DNA from 2 places in the Paracidovorax avenae ATCC 19860 genome. Region 2 is predicted to be linked to the other one. Evidence: riboswitches for the same ligand, from Rfam matches in the RefSeq annotation. Region 2 holds a riboswitch; the other holds the start of a gene.
The links. A riboswitch is a leader RNA that binds a small molecule or an ion and turns the genes downstream of it on or off. The one in region 2 is predicted to bind S-adenosylhomocysteine.
Positions count from the first base shown of each region.

Region 1: another riboswitch for S-adenosylhomocysteine. It lies ahead of metH (methionine synthase); the one in region 2 lies ahead of ahcY (adenosylhomocysteinase).

Region 1 is NC_015138.1:289,943-294,728, forward strand. It holds gene ACAV_RS01275 (amino acid ABC transporter permease) at 1-146, opposite strand, end outside; gene ACAV_RS01280 (transporter substrate-binding domain-containing protein) at 202-1,026, opposite strand; gene ACAV_RS01285 (FadR/GntR family transcriptional regulator) at 1,023-1,790, opposite strand; gene ACAV_RS01290 (hypothetical protein) at 2,038-2,805, shown strand; S-adenosyl-L-homocysteine riboswitch at 2,851-2,965, shown strand; gene metH (methionine synthase) at 2,995-4,786, shown strand, end outside.
Region 2 is NC_015138.1:4,546,203-4,550,988, forward strand. It holds gene ACAV_RS19715 (TlyA family RNA methyltransferase) at 1-442, opposite strand, end outside; gene ahcY (adenosylhomocysteinase) at 733-2,160, opposite strand; S-adenosyl-L-homocysteine riboswitch at 2,230-2,325, opposite strand; gene ACAV_RS19725 (acyltransferase family protein) at 2,419-3,456, shown strand; gene ACAV_RS19730 (peptide chain release factor 3) at 3,636-4,786, shown strand, end outside.

The sequences.
Region 1 (4,786 bases), 1.2 Mb from region 2:
CGCCAGGCGCGGCACACGCCGCCGGCCACGCCGATCGCGCCGCCCAGCACGGCGCCGGCCGCCGTCAGCCCCAGCGTGAAGGCGGCGCCCTGCGCCAGCTGGCCGCTGTAGTCGAAGACGGCGCCGAAGTCGAATGCATATGCCATGGAGGAGGTCTCTTCCGGTCAACGTGGCCCTGTGCGGACGGTGTGCTCCGGCCGCTTACAGCGTGGCGGGCAGCGGCATCTTCATCCAGCGCTGCGACATGTCGTTCAGGCGGCCGTCGGACTTGGCTTTGGTGATGATCGCGTCCACCTTCTGCAGCAGCGCGTCCTCGCCCTTGGCGACGCCCACGTAGCAGGGCGTGTCCTCCACGGCGAACTTGGCGTCCAGCTGGCGCAGCTTGGTGCGCTCGTTCACGGCGTTGGCGACGATGTTGCCCAGCGTCACCAGCTGCACCTGACCGGTCAGGTAGCTCTGCGCCGTGGCGTTGTTGTCTTCGTAGCGCTTGATGGTGGCCGAGGCCGGCGCCAGCTTGGTGAGCGACAGGTCTTCGGTGGAGCCGCGCGTCACGCCGATGGTCTTGCCCGCCAGGTCGGCCGGGCCCTTGATGACGGCCTCCTTGGGGCCATAGACGCTCTTGGGGAAGGGCGCGTAGGCCTGGGTGAAGTCGATCACCTTGGCGCGCTCGGCGTTCTTGCCCAGGCTGGAGATCACCAGGTCGGCCTTGCCGGTGGTCAGGTAAGGGATGCGGTTGGTGCTGGTGACGGGCACCAGCTCCACCTTCACGCCCAGCTCCTTGGCCACCAGGTTCGCCATGTCGATGTCGTAGCCCTGCAGCTTCAGGTCGGTGCCCAGCGAGCCGAAGGGCGGGAAGTCCTGCGGGATGGCCACGCGGACCACGCCGGCCTTCTGGATGTTGGCCAACACGTCGGCATGGGCAGGCGCCGCGCCGCCCAGGGCTGCGGCCGCGAAGGCGGTGGCGGCCAGCAGGGCGCGGAGGGCGCCGCGGCGGGCGGTCGAGGGGGAAGTGGCGGTGCGGATCATTGGAAAACTCCTTCGGGGAACGGGGGGGAGGGGGGGACGAGGCGAAAGGAAACCGGCGTGCCGGCCGCGGGCGGCTCCGGCGCATCCATGTCGATGCCGCCGCGGCGTGCCGCCGACAGCAGGTGGGCGTGCATGGCCTGGGCGCTGGCCGCGGCATCGCCCGCGCGCAACGCCTGCACGATCGCGTCGTGTTCGCGGGCCGGCTCGTCGTCGGCGCCGGTGCGGGCGAACGGCAGGCGCAGGCTGTGGGCGATGGCCGGCTCCAGCTGCCGCGCCATGGCGACCAGGCCGGGGTTGCCCGACAGCTGCGCCAGCAGCAGGTGGAAATGCAGGTCCGCCTCGGCGGCGCTCAGCAGGTCGTTGCGCCGCAGCGCGCCGGACTGCTGCTGTTGCAGCCACTGCAGCTGGTGGTGCGCGCCCGCGTCGGCACGGCCGGCGGCCAGGGCCGTCCATCCGGGCTCCAGCACGAGCCGCAGCTCGATCAGCTGTCGTGGCGAGAGGGTGCCCATCTCGGGCGTGGCGAAGGCACGGTGCGTGCGCTCGCCGCTGGCATGCGGGCCCCGCACCATCACGCCCCGGCCGGGCAGGATGTCCACCAGCCCCAGCGTCTCCAGCACCGACAGCGCCTCGCGCAGCGAGGCCCGGCTGATGCCCAGGCGCTGCGCCAGTTCGCGCTGCGCGGGCAGCGGGCTGCCGCTGGCATAGTGGCCGCTCAGGATCTGCTGCTGCAGCGTCTGCGCGACGGAAGAGGGGATGCGGTGCATGGGCTCCGGTGGTTCGGTGGCCTGACAGGTCAGACCAGTGCCCCCATCAAAGCGATTTGCGTGCCAGACTCAAAAACAGGAGCATGAAATCGTTGCAGGGCCTTCGGAATTACCGGATGGAAGGGCCACCTTTCGCAGAAGGACGATGTCCGCTGCGCCGCGCCCCGTCCGGCGGCGCCTGCATTTGGTGCGCTGCAGCACGGCGCCGGGCAGAAGGCGCCCGGCGCCTGCCCATAATCCGAAGGTGATGACGAAGGCCGACTTCCCTCTTTCCCGCCGCTGCCTGCTGGGGCAGGGCTGCGCGCTGGCCGGCGCGCTGCTGGCCGGCTGTGGAACGCCCGCCCACACCGAGCGCGGCGAGGTGCAGGCTGCCGACGTCGAGCCCGCCGAACTGGCGCAGTCGGACGTGAACCGCATGGCCACGCTGGGCATGCGCGCCAACCTGGACAGCCTCTACCTGCTGATGGACAAGCTCTACCGCCGCAATCCGGCCGAGTGGCGCAAGGGCCAGGCGCCGGACCAGCTGCCGGGCCGCATCCTGGCCGGCCAGCGCGTGCGCGACGCCATCGAGCAGCGCCAGCCCTGGGCGCCGCTGCAGGGGCGCCGCGACATCGCCGCGCTGGCCTACTCGCTCAGCCCCGAGTTCGCGGGCGACCGCGTGGCCGCGGTCATCCACGCCACGGCCGACATGATCGTCACCGCCCACGGCGGCAAGACCCGCTTCTTCCTGATCGACGGACTGGACGCGCAGCACCTCTACAACGCCGCGCGCAACGTGGAAATCGCCGTCTGGCTCATCGCCCAGCGCCAGGGCCCCGACGGCCGGCCGCTGCTGCTGGCTGACGAGATCGGCCCGGGCGTGCGCAACGTGAGCTTCGAGCGCGAGTTCGGCAAGATCATCGCCCGGCTCGACCTGCTGGCCGCCGTGGTGGCCGAGAAGTACCGCCGCGCCGCCATCAGCTACGTGCAGAACCTGGTGGGCGGCACCTTCCTGCAGTTCCTGCCCGTGCGGTAGGACCTACCCGGCGGCCCGACGCCGTCCCCGTTTAAAATCCGCCCGCCCTCCGAGGAGCGTTGCAGCGGCCCGTCCGCCGGCGTCGGTCATGACCGCCGCGGGTGCGCCGTCAGGCTCGGAGCCTGTGCCGAAGAATCGATGCCAACGACGCTCACCTGTCCTTTCCCACCGTCCGCGCAGGTGAGCCCCATGTCCGCCCCCCATTCCCTTCCTCCCATGAAGCTGTCCGGCCTGGAGCCGGTCTCCATCGGCGAGGGCACGCTGTTCGTCAACATCGGCGAGCGCACCAACGTGACGGGCTCCAAGGCCTTCGCGCGCATGATCCTCAACGGCCAGTACGAAGAGGCCCTGGCCGTGGCGCGCCAGCAGGTGGAAAACGGCGCCCAGGTCATCGACATCAACATGGACGAGGCCATGCTCGACAGCAAGGCCGCCATGGTGCGCTTCCTGCAGCTCATCGCCTCCGAGCCCGACATCGCCCGCGTGCCCATCATGGTGGACAGCTCCAAGTGGGAGGTGATCGAGGCCGGGCTGCGCTGCATCCAGGGCAAGGGCATCGTCAACTCCATCAGCATGAAAGAGGGCGTGGAGAAGTTCAAGCACGAGGCGCGGCTGGTCAAGCGCTACGGCGCCGCCGCCGTGGTCATGGCGTTCGACGAAGTCGGCCAGGCCGACACCTACGCGCGCAAGATCGAGATCTGCGAACGCGCCTACCGCGTGCTGGTCGATGAAGTGGGATTCCCGCCCGAGGACATCATCTTCGACCCCAACATCTTCGCGGTGGCCACGGGCATCGAGGAGCACAACAACTACGCGGTGGATTTCATCGAGGCCACGCGCTGGATCAAGCAGAACCTGCCGGGCGCCAAGGTGTCGGGCGGCGTCTCCAACGTCTCCTTCAGCTTCCGCGGCAACGACCCGGTGCGCGAGGCCATCCACACCGTGTTCCTCTACCACGCGATCAAGGCGGGCATGGACATGGGCATCGTCAACGCCGGCATGGTGGGCGTCTATGACGACCTGGAGCCCACCTTGCGCGAGCGCGTGGAGGACGTGGTGCTCAACCGCCGACCCGACGCGGGCGAGCGCCTGGTCGAGATCGCCGAGACCGCCAAGAGCGGCGCCAAGGACGAGAGCAAGAAGCTCGAATGGCGCAACCACCCGGTGCGCGAGCGGCTCGCCCATGCGCTCGTGCACGGCATCACCGACTTCATCGTGGAAGACACGGAAGAGGCCTACCAGGAGATCCTGGCCAGGGGCGGCCGCCCGCTGCACGTGATCGAAGGCCCGCTCATGGACGGCATGAACATCGTGGGCGACCTGTTCGGTGCCGGCAAGATGTTCCTGCCCCAGGTGGTCAAGAGCGCGCGCGTGATGAAGTCCGCCGTGGCGCACCTGATCCCCTACATCGAGGAAGAAAAGCGCCAGGACGAACTGGCCGGCCGCGACGTGCGCAGCAAGGGCAAGATCGTCATCGCCACCGTGAAGGGCGACGTGCACGACATCGGCAAGAACATCGTCACCGTGGTCCTGCAGTGCAACAACTTCGAGGTCGTGAACATGGGGGTCATGGTCCCGTGCCACGAGATCCTGGCCAAGGCCAAGGTCGAGGGCGCGGACATCGTGGGCCTGTCGGGCCTCATCACGCCCAGCCTCGAAGAGATGCAGTACGTTGCCGGCGAGATGCAGAAGGACGAGCACTTCCGCGTCAGGAAGATCCCGCTGCTGATCGGCGGCGCCACCTGCTCGCGCGTGCACACCGCCGTCAAGATCGCGCCGCACTACGAAGGCCCCGTCGTCTATGTGCCCGACGCCTCGCGCAGCGTGAGCGTGGCGCAGAGCCTGCTGGGCGACGGCGCGCAGAGCTATGTCGAAGAGCTGAACGCCGACTACGACAAGGTGCGCCAGCAGCACGCCAACAGGAAGCAGACGCCCCTGTGGCCGCTGGCCAAGGCGCGCGCCAACCGCACGCCCGTCAACT
Region 2 (4,786 bases):
CATCCCGCAGCGATTCGGCGGTCACGGAACGGGCATTCAGCCCCTCCACCCCCACCACGCGCGGGTCGTCCCGCAGCCGCTCGTGCAACTGGCCATGGCCCACGTCCACGCCGATCACCTGCGCCGCACCGTGCTGCAGCAGGCAGTCGGTGAAGCCGCCGGTGCTCTGCCCCACGTCGAGGCAGCGCAGCCCGGCCACCTGCAGGCCGGTGGTGCGCAGCGCGCCCTCCAGCTTCAGGCCGCCGCGCGACAGGTACCGCGCCTCCGCGCCGTCCAGCAACTCGACCTCGGCGATCGCCGGAATGTCGTCGCCGTTCTTCGCCACCTTCGTCCACGGCAGGCTGGCCGCCAGCCGCCACTGCACACCGGCCGCGATCAACCGCTGGGCCTGCGACCGGGTAGCGGCATGGCCGCGCTCCACCAAAAACACATCCGCGCGCATGCGCCTTCCTCTCCAACAGAAGCGGGCCGCACACGCGACCCACCACATTCCAATCGATTGCAGGGCGCTGACGGGATCGTGCCGGCATCACCGCTGCGCCCTCCCGCACGGCACACGTATGGCAGCGTCGCGGCACACCCCCGCGGTCAGCCCACCACCAGGGCACCCGCACGCCCCCAGGCCAGCAGCAGCCGTGCAAGGGCCGCCCCGCCGCACCGGCTGCGTTCCCCCTCCCAGGCGCGAAGCGCCGCCAGAGAGGGGGGAAGGCGCGCAGCGCCTCAGGGGGGTGCTCAGTACCGGTACGTATCGGCCTTGTACGGGCCTTCCTTCTTCACGCCGATGTAGGCAGCCTGCGCGTCGGTCAGCTCGGTGAGCTGGGCGCCGACCTTCTTCAGGTGCAGGCGTGCAACCTTCTCGTCCAGCACCTTGGGCAGCACGTACACCTTGCCGGCCTGGTAGGCGTCGGGCTTGGTGAACAGTTCGATCTGCGCGATGGTCTGGTTGGCGAAGGAGGAGGACATCACGAAGCTGGGGTGGCCCGTGGCGCAGCCCAGGTTCACCAGGCGGCCCTTGGCCAGCAGCGTGATGCGCTTGCCGTCCGGGAAGATCACATGGTCCACCTGGGGCTTGACCTCTTCCCACTGGTACTTCTCGATCGATGCGACGTCGATCTCGTTGTCGAAGTGGCCGATGTTGCAGACGATGGCCTCGTTCTTCATGGCCACCATGTGCTCGTGGCGGATCACGTCCTTGTTGCCGGTGGTGGTCACGAAGATGTCGGCCTTGTCGGCGGCGTACTCCATGGTCACGACCTTGTAGCCTTCCATCGCGGCCTGCAGGGCGTTGATCGGGTCGATCTCGGTCACCCACACCTGGGCGCGCAGGGCGGCCAGGGCCTGGGCACAGCCCTTGCCCACGTCACCGTAGCCGGCCACCAGGGCCACCTTGCCGGCGATCATCACGTCGGTGGCGCGCTTGATGCCGTCCACCAGCGACTCGCGGCAGCCGTAGAGGTTGTCGAACTTCGATTTCGTGACCGAGTCGTTCACGTTGATCGCGCGGAACAGCAGCGTGCCCTTGGCGGACATCTCGTTCAGGCGGTGCACGCCGGTCGTCGTCTCTTCCGTCACGCCGATGATCTCGGCCGACTTGCGGGTGTACCAGGTCGGGTCCTGGCCGATCTTGGCCTTGATGGCGGCGAACAGGATGCGCTCCTCTTCACTAGTGGGGTTGGCCACGACGGACAGGTCCTTCTCGGCGCGCTGGCCCAGGTGCATCAGCAGCGTGGCGTCGCCGCCGTCGTCCAGGATCATGTTCGGGCCTTCGCCCGGCGTGCCCTTGGCGCCGAAATCGAAGATGCGGTGGGTGTAGTCCCAGTAGTCTTCCAGCGACTCGCCCTTGATGGCGAACACCGGCGTGCCGCCCGCGGCGATGGCGGCAGCGGCGTGGTCCTGCGTGGAGAAGATGTTGCACGAAGCCCAGCGCACGTCGGCACCCAGGGCCTTCAGCGTCTCGATCAGCACGGCCGTCTGGATGGTCATGTGCAGCGAACCGGTGATGCGCGCGCCCTTCAGGGGCTGCGCGGCCGCGAATTCCTCGCGGATGGCCATCAGGCCGGGCATTTCGGTCTCGGCGATCTTGATTTCCTTGCGGCCCCAGTCGGCCAGGGAAATGTCGGCGATGGCCAGGTCGGCCTGGGGCTTGAGAACTGCGCTCATGGTTTTTCTCCGTTGAAGAAGGTGGAAACCACGCAATGCCGGGGGAATGGATCACTCACCGCACAAAAGCGTGGGCGAGCGTCGTTGCAAAATGATGATCCGAGCCTCGCGTCCCTGCAATACCCGGGCACCGGGATGTAGGACGCTGCAACGCTCCTCGGAAGACCAGGATTATAAGGAGATCGGGCCCGGGCGGCTCGCCGCTCCCTCATCGCCAACGATATGCCCCGGAAAGGGCCGACAAAGGAACCAGCGCCCATGTCCACACCGCACAGGAGCAACCTGTTCGACCTGCTGCGCATCGCCGCGGCGAGCGCCGTGATCTTCAGCCATCACTTCCATATCACGCGCACGTCCCCACCCTCCTGGCTGCACTCCAACATGGTCGGCGGGGTGGCGGTGATGACCTTCTTCACGATCAGCGGCTATCTGGTCACCCAGAGCTGGCTGCGGCAGCCGCAGGTCATGCCGTTTCTCTTCAAGCGATTCCTGCGGATCTGGCCCGGGGTGCTGGTCGCGGTGCTCAGCAACGTGTTCCTCTTCGGTGTCGTCTTCACTTCGCTGCCTGCTGCGGATTTCCTGGTCCACCCGGAAACGCTGGGCTATTTCCGCAACCTGCTGCTGATCAAGGACTACCCCAACCTGCCCGGTGTCTTTGAAAACAACCCGCTCAAGCATCTGATGAACGGCCCCTTGTGGACCATCCCGATGGAAAGCCTGTGCTACCTCGTACTGGCAGGCGTGGGGTTGCTGGGTGTGTTCAGGTCGCGTGCGATTGCATGCGTTGCGGGCCTGGCCTACATCGCCTTTTTTCTCACGGCCCGTAACGCGGACCTGACCGGCGAGATGCGGCACTGGTTCGAATACCCGGCCTATTTCACCTACGGCGCACTCATCGCCGTCTTCCGCCAGGAATTCCATGCCTGCGCCGGCAGGCTCCTCCTCGTGCTCGCCCCCCTGGCCGCGCTGCTCTTCTTCGGCCTGCACCTGGAGCATTCGGCCGGACTGCTGCTGCTGCCGCCGCTGCTGATTTTCCTGGGCTCGTTGAACGTCCCCTCCCTGGCATTCCTGCAGCGCGGCGGCGATCCGTCATACGGCATCTATCTTTACGGCTGCCCGGTGCAGCAGTCGGTGTATGCCGTCTTCCCGGACATGCCTTTCATTCCAAGCCTGCTGCTGTCGATCGCCCTGGCGGCAGTGGCCGGATACGCTTCATGGCATTGGGTGGAATCGCCCGCCTTGCGTTTCAAGCGATTTTCTCCAAGGATGGGAGCACGGCTCCCGGGTCCCGCCTGAAGGGGCCGGCGGCGCGACGGCGGCCCGGCATGCCGGGCGCAGCCCGGCTCAAGGGGCGCCGCTAGAATATCGCCACTTCCCCCGGCTGCCTTCCCCTTGCGGCGGTGCATTGGCGCACAGCCGCAGCGCCCGTCATTCGACCCTACGCCGCGCCGCGCCGCGCCTTCACCAGAAACACTGTGTCCTACGCTTCCGAAACCCGGCGCCGCCGCACGTTCGCCATCATTTCCCACCCTGACGCTGGCAAGACCACGCTCACGGAAAAGCTGCTGCTTTTCTCGGGTGCGATCCAGATCGCGGGTGCCGTGAAAGGCCGCAAGGCGAGCCGCCACGCCACGTCGGACTGGATGGAAATCGAGAAGCAGCGCGGCATCTCGGTGGCCTCGTCGGTCATGCAGATGGCCTACCGCGACCACGTGGTGAACCTGCTGGACACGCCCGGCCACAAGGACTTCTCGGAAGACACCTACCGCGTGCTCACCGCCGTGGATTCCGCGCTCATGGTGATCGACGCGGCGAACGGCGTCGAATCGCAGACGCGGCGGCTGATCGAGGTCTGCCGGCAGCGCGACACTCCCATCATCACCTTCGTCAACAAGATGGACCGCGAGGTGCGCGAGCCCCTGGACATCCTCGACGAGGTCGAGCGCGAGCTCGGAATGCCCTGCGTGCCCATGACCTGGCCGGTGGGACAGGGCAAGAGCTTCGGCGGCATCATCAACCTGCGCACGCAGGCCATGACGGTGTTCGAGTCCGGCAGCGAGCGCCGGCCGCAGGATTTCGAGACCATTCCTCTCAGCGACGCGGACACCCTGCGCGCGCGCTTCGGGTCCACTTTCGACGAGGCGATCGAAAGCATGGAACTGGCCGTGGGCGCGTCCCCGGCCTGGGACCACGAGGCCTTCCTCGCCGGCAGGCAGACGCCCGTGTTCTTCGGCTCCGGCGTGAACAATTTCGGGGTGATGGAAGTGCTCGATGCCCTCGTGGACCTGGCGCCCGCCCCGCGTCCGCGCACCAGCAGCCTCGTGGTCAACAGGCAACCCGTCGAGAAAACGGTGATGCCCGAGGAGCAGAGCTTTTCCGGCGTGGTGTTCAAGGTGCAGGCCAACATGGACGCCAACCACCGCGACCGCATCGCGTTCGTGCGCGTGGCCTCCGGCAGGTACACCCCGGGCATGAAGCTCAAGGTGCAGCGCACCGCCAAGGAGTTGCGCCCCACCAGCGTGGTGACCTTCATGAGCCAGCGGCGCGAAGCCGTGGAAGAGGCCTATGCGGGCGACATCATCGGCTTCACGACGCACGGCGGCGTGCAGCTGGGCGACACCATCAC